2 linked regions of the Formosa sp. Hel1_33_131 genome follow. The protein of the gene in region 2 interacts with the protein of the main gene of each other region in a pairwise test. Links are inferred from orthologs where the notes say so. Each region holds a gene or a part of one and is shown on either strand. Other genes may lie near its edges.

What was found. The genes of interacting proteins can lie anywhere in the genome.
Region 1: the proteins of lpdA (region 2) and odhB interact in binary tests that used the Escherichia coli proteins (3 or more experiments, as listed by UniProt). The link is inferred for Formosa sp. Hel1_33_131 from one-to-one orthologs.

The regions. Positions count from the first base shown.
Region 1 is NZ_CP017260.1:1,561,328-1,565,521, reverse strand. What follows is about bases 513-3,290. They hold odhB (2-oxoglutarate dehydrogenase complex dihydrolipoyllysine-residue succinyltransferase), read right to left. Parts: upstream 2,619-3,290; coding sequence 1,407-2,618; downstream 513-1,406. Other genes in these bases: FORMB_RS07080 (2-oxoglutarate dehydrogenase E1 component), read right to left, coding at 2,626-3,290; FORMB_RS07090 (hypothetical protein), read left to right, coding at 818-1,345; FORMB_RS07095 (hypothetical protein), read left to right, coding at 513-728. Also shown: FORMB_RS07100 (VOC family protein), read left to right, coding at 1-367; more of FORMB_RS07095, read left to right, coding at 462-512; more of FORMB_RS07080, read right to left, coding at 3,291-4,194. UniProt on the Escherichia coli protein: E2 component of the 2-oxoglutarate dehydrogenase (OGDH) complex which catalyzes the second step in the conversion of 2-oxoglutarate to succinyl-CoA and CO(2).
Region 2 is NZ_CP017260.1:127,109-132,028, reverse strand. Bases 759-3,686 are described here. They hold lpdA (dihydrolipoyl dehydrogenase), read left to right. Parts: upstream 759-1,486; coding sequence 1,487-2,887; downstream 2,888-3,686. Other genes in these bases: FORMB_RS00610 (RNA polymerase sigma factor), read left to right, coding at 3,167-3,686; FORMB_RS00620 (Lrp/AsnC family transcriptional regulator), read left to right, coding at 962-1,420; FORMB_RS00625 (aminotransferase class I/II-fold pyridoxal phosphate-dependent enzyme), read right to left, coding at 759-802. Outside these bases: more of FORMB_RS00625, read right to left, coding at 1-758; more of FORMB_RS00610, read left to right, coding at 3,687-3,757; FORMB_RS00605 (DEAD/DEAH box helicase), read right to left, coding at 3,761-4,920. UniProt on the Escherichia coli protein: Lipoamide dehydrogenase is a component of the glycine cleavage system as well as of the alpha-ketoacid dehydrogenase complexes.

The DNA.
Region 1 (4,194 bases), 1.4 Mb from region 2 along the record:
ATGCCATTATGAAGAAGAAAGACGAGCCGCATTTTTTTGGATTGGAAAACCTAAGCAATTTATGTTAGGAATTTGGGAAAAGCCCAAAGAGGAAATTGACATTAGACATTTTGCTTTTGAATGTGAGCCTAATTGGGTGCTGAATGAATCTGTTGATTATTTAAAGAAACGGAATATTAAGTGTCGGAATTTCCTAAATGATGGAACTGAAAGACCAATGGTTTTTGCTTGGATGCCTGCAATATCGATATATTTTGAAGACCCAGACGGACATTCACTTGAATATATTGGGGTTTTGGATGGAAAAGGAAAGCCTGATAATGGAATCATAACCTATGAAAAGTGGTTAGAATTAGAAAACAAATAAATAATAACGCCATACAACACTGTATAACAAATCATAGCCGCCTATCGGCAGGCTACGCTTGTTATACTAAACGTTGTAGCACATTAGAAAAAAAATGAACACAATAACAAAAATTAATCTTTCTAATTTAAAAAAATGTAATCAAATTTGGGCTGATATGTCCCCGCTAGCGCGAGCATCTTTTGCTCGTGCCCAGTATGCAAAAGAAAACGTGAAGAAAATGAATGAAAAATACAAGAATTGTTTGAGTTTGTTTGTAGGCACAAGCGAGACGCTTGCGCCAGCTAAGGACTTAAAGCAAATTAAAAAATCAAAACTTATGAAATTCAATTTGAAAAGAAAAAAAGGTTTAAAAACTTAGTAGTTATTTCAATCCTCTCTATTAGTTTCTTATGTGTTTCTTGCAAAGAAACATCTGACCCTTCAAAAAACACAGAAAGTGAATTGATCATGAAAATCAATGCTGTACAAGAACAGGTGATGGCGCAAGGAAATATGACTAAAGAAGAAGAACAGGCAATGTTAAGTTTATGCAGCATTATGTCACATGATGACGGTTTAGCAAATTATCCCCCTGGTAAGAGGATGATCTTAAAAGATGCAGAAATCGCGCCTGTCTATAATGGTTGTGAGGAACTTTCTGTAGAAGAAACAATGAAATGTTTTAATACTAAAGTATCGACATTTATAAAGCGGGAGTTTAATTTGAGTGTCTCTAAAGATTTAAATCTTTCAGATCCAAAGCAGGTAGAAGCTTTTTTTATAATCAACGAAAACGGGAATTTGACCGGTTTGAAAGTTAGAAATTCAGAGGTCACCATTCAAGCAGAAATTTTGAGAGTGCTTAGAAAAATACCTGTGATGAAACCTGCTATTCACAATGGAAAAAGTGTTTCTGTATTGTGTTCAATTATAGTATCCTATGAAAATGAAATAGAAATTGATGTGGTTTACATTCCTGAAAGACCAGATGATTAAAAGTTGAATCACCCAACTCCACAAAGTCTCCCGATTTCGCGGAACCTAAAAAAAATATATATTAAAGCTCTAACGCCTTTTTAACATCGGCATCCATCAAAAATTCTTGTGGATTTTCGAGGGCTTCTTTCACCGCTACAAGGAATCCAACCGATTCTCTTCCGTCAATGATTCTATGGTCATAAGATAGCGCAACGTACATAATCGGACGAATGACGACCTCTCCATTAATGGCTACTGGACGTTCTACAATATTGTGCATTCCAAGAATGGCACTTTGAGGCGGGTTGATAATCGGTGTTGAAAGCATACTTCCAAATACCCCACCATTGGTAATTGTAAAAGTTCCGCCTGTCATTTCATCCACTGTAATTTGTCCATCACGCGCAAGAATTGCCAAGCGCTTTACTTCCGATTCTACGCCTCTAAAAGATAAATCTTCAGCGTTTCTTATGACGGGCACCATAAGTCCTTTAGGCCCTGAAACGGCGATACTGATATCACAGAAATCATAGGAAATCATTTCTTTTCCATCGATCATAGAATTGACCGAAGGAAATAATTTTAATGCACGCACCACGGCGAGCGTAAAGAAACTCATAAACCCAAGTCCTACCCCGTGCTTTTCTTTAAAGGTTTCTTTGTATTGTTTTCTCAATTCGAAAATTGGAGACATGTCAACTTCGTTAAAGGTCGTTAGCATTGCAGTTTCATTTTTGACAGCCACCAAACGTTCTGCTACTTTTCGACGCAACATAGACAGTTTAGACCGTGACACACCACGCCCTTCTACATTCGTCTGTTCTCCCATCGCTGGAACGGCCTTGACCGCATCTTCTTTCGTAATGCGTCCGTCTTTTCCGGTGCCTGCAATTGCAGTGGCTTCAATACCTTTTTCGGAAAGTATTTTTTTAGCTGCAGGGCTCGCTGATCCTGTAGCATAGGTAGTGTTCGCCGGCGTTTCAACTTTTGGTGTTGCAACAACTTCTGGCGTGGCTACTGTCGCTTTGGGAGCGGCATCACCTTCTGGTTTTGCAGCGCTTGTATCAATGAGACAAACAACGGCTCCAACGTCCACAGCATCGCCTACTTCTGCTTTTAAAGAAATGGTTCCGCTCGCTTCTGCTGGCAACTCTAAAGTTGCTTTATCGCTGTCCACTTCTGCAATGGCTTGATCTTTTTCTACATAATCGCCTTCTTGAACTAACCATTCTGCAATTTCTACTTCTGTGATTGATTCGCCTGGTGAAGGCACTTTCATTTCTAAAATCATTGTGTGTTTATTTTAGTTTTCTTCTTTGATTATCTTTTGTTTTATCAAAAACAAAATCGATTACTTCTTGATGTCTTTTTTTGGAACGGGTGGAACTTCCAGCCGCAGGTGCGCTGTAACTTCGTCTTGAAGCCACACGCCAATTTCTAGCATCTTCTATATGCATTAATATGTGTGCATAAGCGCCCATATTCCTTGGTTCTTCTTGTGCCCAGACGATATCATCTGCATTTTTGTATTTTGAAATCAATACCTCCATTTCATCCTCTGGAAGTGGGAATAATTGTTCTACACGTACCAAGGCAACATCAGTTCTTCCTAAATTTTCTTGCGCTTCTAGTAAATCATAATAGAATTTACCGGTGACAAAAACCAATGTTTTAATGGTTTCAGCCTGTGATAACTTGTCATCAATCAACATTTGAAAACTTCCGTTTGCAAATTCATCAACCGTAGAAACTACTTTTGGATGGCGCAATAAACTTTTTGGAGTGAATACAATTAAAGGCTTTCTGAAATCTGCTTTTAGTTGACGTCTTAATAAATGATACATATTTGCCGGCGTGGTACAATCGGCAATAAACATATTGTCTTTTCCACAAAGCTGGAGGTAACGCTCCATACGGCCCGAAGAATGCTCCGCCCCTTGTCCTTCGTAACCATGCGGTAATAACAGGACGATGCCATTGGGTGTTTTCCATTTATCTTCTCCACATGAAATGTATTGATCAATCATGATTTGAGCGCCATTACTGAAGTCTCCAAATTGAGCTTCCCAAATTGTAAGGGTGTTTGGACTTGCCATGGCATAGCCATAATCAAATCCTACCACTCCGTATTCGGATAATAAGGAGTTGTAAATATTAAACTGTCCTTGGTTTGGACTTATGTTTTTGAGAAGAACAACTTCTTCTTCACTGTCTTCAACTTTTACCACTGCATGGCGGTGAGAGAAGGTTCCTCGTTCTACATCTTGTCCTGAAATACGCACATCAAACCCTTCTTCTAAAAGAGATCCATAAGCTAAATGTTCGGCCATGGACCAATCCAGTTTATCCCCTTCAAACATTTGTTTTCGAGCTTCGATCAAACGAGAAATCTTGCGTATAAATTTTTTATCTTCAGGAAGCGAGGATATGATTTTCGCAATTGAAGCTAGTTTTTCTTTTGGGTAGGTGGTATCTACCGTGGCTCGCATTTTATTTGCCTTAGCTCTCGGGAAATTCTCCCAAGCCTCTTGCATAAATGGCGTGATGACAGTTTTATCTTCTTTTCTGGACGTTTTTAATTCCGTTTCTAAAGAAGCCTTATAGTCTTGCTCAAGTTTTGAAACATAATTGGAATCAATAATGCCTTCATCCATTAGTTTTTGTGCATATATATTGCGCGGATTGTCATGGCTGGCAATGGCTTTATACAGTTTTGGCTGTGTAAAACGCGGTTCATCTCCTTCGTTATGACCATATTTTCGATAGCCTAACAAATCGATAAACACATCACGCTTAAACTGCATTCTGAAATCTAAGGCGAATAAAATGGAGTGTACCACGGCTTCAGCATCATCGGCATTGACATG
Region 2 (4,920 bases):
CATTCATACTGTGTTGTTTCATTCGGATATGAAGTGTTCTAAGATTTTTTAAAATGGATGACGCAGGACGGCTGTCCATTGTAGAACCAAATAACATGGCAGCACCATCGATCAAACTTCTCAAACTGTCAATCATTTCTTGGGTGCCACAGACCACACCACCAATGGTATCAGACGTTCCATTGATAAACTTGGTTAAACTGTGAATGACAATATCCGCCCCCAATTTGTTTGGTGAAATTGACAAAGGCGAAAACGTATTATCGACTACCAATTGTAAATTGTATTTTTTAGCCAGTGCTGCCAACCCTATAATATCAGCCACCTCCAAAAGGGGATTGCTTACAGATTCGCAATAAAGGACTTTGGTTTGTGGAGTGATGGACGCTTCCACAACGTCTAGCTTGGTAATGTCCACAAAACTCGTTTGAATGTTTAGTTTGGGTGCAAAGTTTTTTAGAAACGCATACGTCCCTCCATAAATTGTACGGCTCGACACCACGTGGTCGCCTGCGCCACAGAGTTGCATAAGCACTGCTGTAATGGCACCCATTCCAGACCCAAAGACATTGGCGGTTTCAGTGCCTTCCAAAGCGGCGAGGGCTTCGCTTAAATATAGATTAGAAGGAGTGGTGTGACGTGCATATAAATGACAACCTTCGGTATTGCCTTCAAAAGTGTCTGACATTGTTTTGGCAGAGACGAAAGTAAAGGTCGTCGCATCTGAAATGGATGGATTGACTCCTCCAAATTCTCCAAAATATTGTAAGTCTTGTATGTTGTCTGCGGGTTTAAAAGCCATGGTTAGTTAGTTTAAATGTTTTCCCAAATTTGAAGCTATTTAGAATTAAAAACAACAACTATATTCATTTTCAATAAATAAAACTAATTAGTAGTCTAAATATAGATAATTAATTTATATTTTTGATCTAAACTATTTTTAACCAGAAATTTATCCAAAATGAAATTAGATTCCATAGATACACAATTGCTGAACTTTCTTCAAAAAGATGCCAAACAAACCAATAAAGAACTGGCATCCAAGCTAGACATGTCCGTGACGGCTGTTTATGAGCGCATCAAAAAACTTGAAAAAGCGGGGGTCATTGATAAATATGTTGCTTTGCTTAACAAGCAAAGTGTTGGCAAGGCATTTGTCGCTTTTTGCCATATAAAACTGGTAAAATATTCTCAAGAACTGGTGCGTCAATTTGAAAAAGAAGTGGCTACGATTGATGAGGTATTGGAAGCTTACCACTTGAGTGGTGATTATGATTATTTGCTTAAAGTACATGTCGAAGATATGGAGTCTTTTCGGGAATTTATGGTGAGTAAACTCACAAATATAGATCATATAGGCAGTAACAATAGTATGTTTGTGATTTCAGAAGTAAAACATACCACGGCCGTCAATATTTAGACATCAAATTATTCTTCCATTGAATATATGTTTGTATTTTTGTATTAAATTTAAAAACAATCTATTATGAAATCATATGATGTTGCTATCATAGGATCTGGGCCTGGCGGCTATGTCGCTGCCATCCGTTGCGCACAGTTAGGAATGAAAACTGCGATTATTGAAAAATATGCAACTTTGGGAGGCACTTGTTTAAACGTAGGCTGTATTCCAAGTAAAGCATTGTTGGATTCTTCGCACCATTACGAAGATGCAGTAAAGCATTTTGAAGCACACGGCATTGAAATCCCAGGCGAGATCAAAGTCAACCTCGAAAAAATGATTGGTCGGAAACAAGCAGTTGTCGATCAAACCACTGGGGGAATAGATTTTCTAATGACCAAAAATAAAATTGATGTCTATCATGGAATGGGGGCTTTTAAAGATGCGACTCATATCACCATTACTGGTGATACCAATGAAGAAATCGAAGCGAAGCATAGCATCATTGCAACAGGAAGTAAGCCAACGACTTTGCCATTTGCAACGGTCGATAAAGAACGCATCATAACCTCTACTGAGGCGTTGAAATTAAAAGAAATTCCAAAACACTTAATCATTATTGGTGGTGGTGTGATTGGATTGGAACTCGGACAAGTTTACAAACGTCTTGGATCAGATGTGACAGTCATAGAATATATGGACCGCATCATTCCAACCATGGATTCTGGACTGTCTAAAGAATTAAATAAAGTATTTAGAAAACAAAAATTTAAGATTAATGTTTCTCACAAAGTCACGCAAGTTGAGCGCAACGGAAATGAAGTGACTGTAAAAGCAGAAAACAAAAAAGGAGAGCTGGTAGAATTTAAAGGCGACTACTGTTTGGTATCTGTGGGAAGAAGCCCATTCACCGCAGGTTTAAATGCAGAATCTGCAGGGGTGAAGCTCACCGATCGTGGACAGGTAGAAGTCAATGGACACTTACAAACCTCTGCGTCTAATATTTATGCGATTGGCGATGTGGTCAAAGGCGCCATGTTGGCACACAAAGCTGAAGAAGAAGGGGTATTTGTCGCGGAAACAATTGCGGGTCAAAAACCACACATTGATTACAACTTAATCCCTGGGGTCGTTTACACATGGCCAGAAGTAGCTTCTGTTGGAAAAACAGAAGAACAATTGAAGGAGCAAGGGATCGCTTATAAAACAGGGCAATTTCCAATGCGTGCTTTGGGACGTAGCCGTGCCAGTATGGATTTGGATGGATTTGTTAAAATCTTAGCCGACCAAACTACGGACGAAGTTTTAGGAGTTCACATGATTGGTGCCCGTTGTGCCGATTTAATTGCAGAAGCCGTAGTGGCGATGGAATTCAGAGCGTCTGCCGAGGATATCTCTAGAATGTCACACGCACATCCAACATTTGCAGAAGCCATCAAAGAAGCAGCCCTTGCTGCTACTGAAGACCGTGCCTTGCATATCTAAAGAAAATAAAATTTAGTACCCGAGGCTGTCCGAAAAGTAAATAAAACGGTCATTCTGAAATAAATTCAGCTTGACAGGAAAAAGACTTTTCAGACAGCCTCTTTTTGCTTTTATTTTAATATTTTTAGTTTCAAGGTCTTATAGTTATTAATTTTCATTATATTTAACTAGTTGATTAGCAGTATTTTGACTAATCTTTTTATGAAATAGTTAAACAAGATTATTAATAACAGGTTGGTGACATTTTTAAGGCATCAATGATAATACACAAATCTAACTTTGAATGATTCTTATTTACCATACAAACTAACAGATGAGTTGTTAGTAGAGCTAATTGTAAGCTCGCAAGATCCTTTGCTATTTAAGGTTTTGTACGAACGCTACGTCTTAATGGTATTTAATAAATGTTTGAGTTTTTCAAAAAACAATCAAGAAGCCGAAGATATTTGTCAAGATATTTTTCTGAAATTAGTGGTTAAAATTCACAGTTTTCGGGGCGCTTCTAAATTTTCTACTTGGTTATACTCCTTTACGTATAATCATTGTGTGAATTATTACCATCGAAATAAGTTTAAAAAATTTGAAAAAAATGCTTCAAACATTGAACAAATGTGTGATGAGGTCATAGCACAGGCAACTGAAGAGGATTTGGATCAGTTGTTAAAGTTAGAAAAATTGAGTGAAGCATTGGAGCTAATCCCTTTTGAAGACAAGCAAATTTTAATGTTGAAGTACCAAGATTTTAAAAGTATTAAGGACCTCATGGAGCTTCATAACGCAGGAGAAAGTGCCATCAAAATGAGATTGAAACGTGCCAAAGAAAAACTCTTGGGCGTTTACAATGTTGTGTATTTTCAAGCATTGCTTTAACCCTTATTTCTTATTCCGTTTGTTATAATTTTTATCGCCTCTTGTTTGTGGTTTTTTGTATTTCTTAGCAATAATAAATTTATAAGAACCTCCTAAATTTTCCTTTGTATTTTTTTCTTTTTTATCGTGGAAAGCCGGCCCTGGCGCATCTTCATCTCTTTGTTTGTGAGGATTGTAAGGCTCATTAATTTGTGGACGCTCTTCTTCAATGAGTTCTTTTGAAATTTCGACCACTTCAGGAATGTCTAACGTTTCAATGTTCATTTGCATTAAAGCTTCAATCGCATCTTTAGAATCGGTCTCATCAACTTTTGAAAGTAGAATACTCGTTCCTTTTCGTTTCGCACGTCCTGTTCGACCAATACGGTGCATATAATTTTCGGGATACTCAGGAGTGTCAAAATTGATCACATGCGATACATCGTCAATATCCAATCCACGTGCCATGACATCTGTAGCCACTAAAATTCTATTGAAACCCTCTCTAAATTGTTCAATACTTCGCAAACGGTAATTCTGGGTTTTGTTGGAGTGAATCACACAACAGTCGTCATTAAAGACTTCTTCAAGGGATTCAAACAGACGGTCCGCCATACGTTTGTTGGAAACAAAAATGAGGACGCGGTAAAACACATCGCGTTCTTCCATTAAGAACCGAATCAAATTTACCTTTGTATAATAATTGGGAACATCGTAACGAAACTGCATGATATTCTCTAGAGGTGTCCCAGAAAGTGCGACTGAAATACGCTCCGGATTGATGAAAAAATCGGTAATCAAAGCATCCACATCTGTGGTCATCGTTGCCGAAAACATAATATTCTGACGGCGTTCTGGTAGCAAGTCAAAAATGTTAATCAATTGGTGTCTAAACCCTAAATCGAGCATGACATCCACTTCATCAATCACCAGTTTTTGTATGCTTTTAAGTTGTAGTACCCGACTCAATGCCAAGTCATACAAGCGTCCAGGAGTGGCCACAAGAATGTCAATTCCGGCTGCTATTTGTTGTTTTTGAGTGTTGATATTGGTGCCGCCATAAACGCCCAAAACACGGTTATTCGTATAAACGTTTAGATCCGTTAAGGAGTCTACCACCTGGACTACAAGTTCACGTGTAGGTACTAAAATCAAAACACGTGGGTTCTCTTGAGTCGAATAGG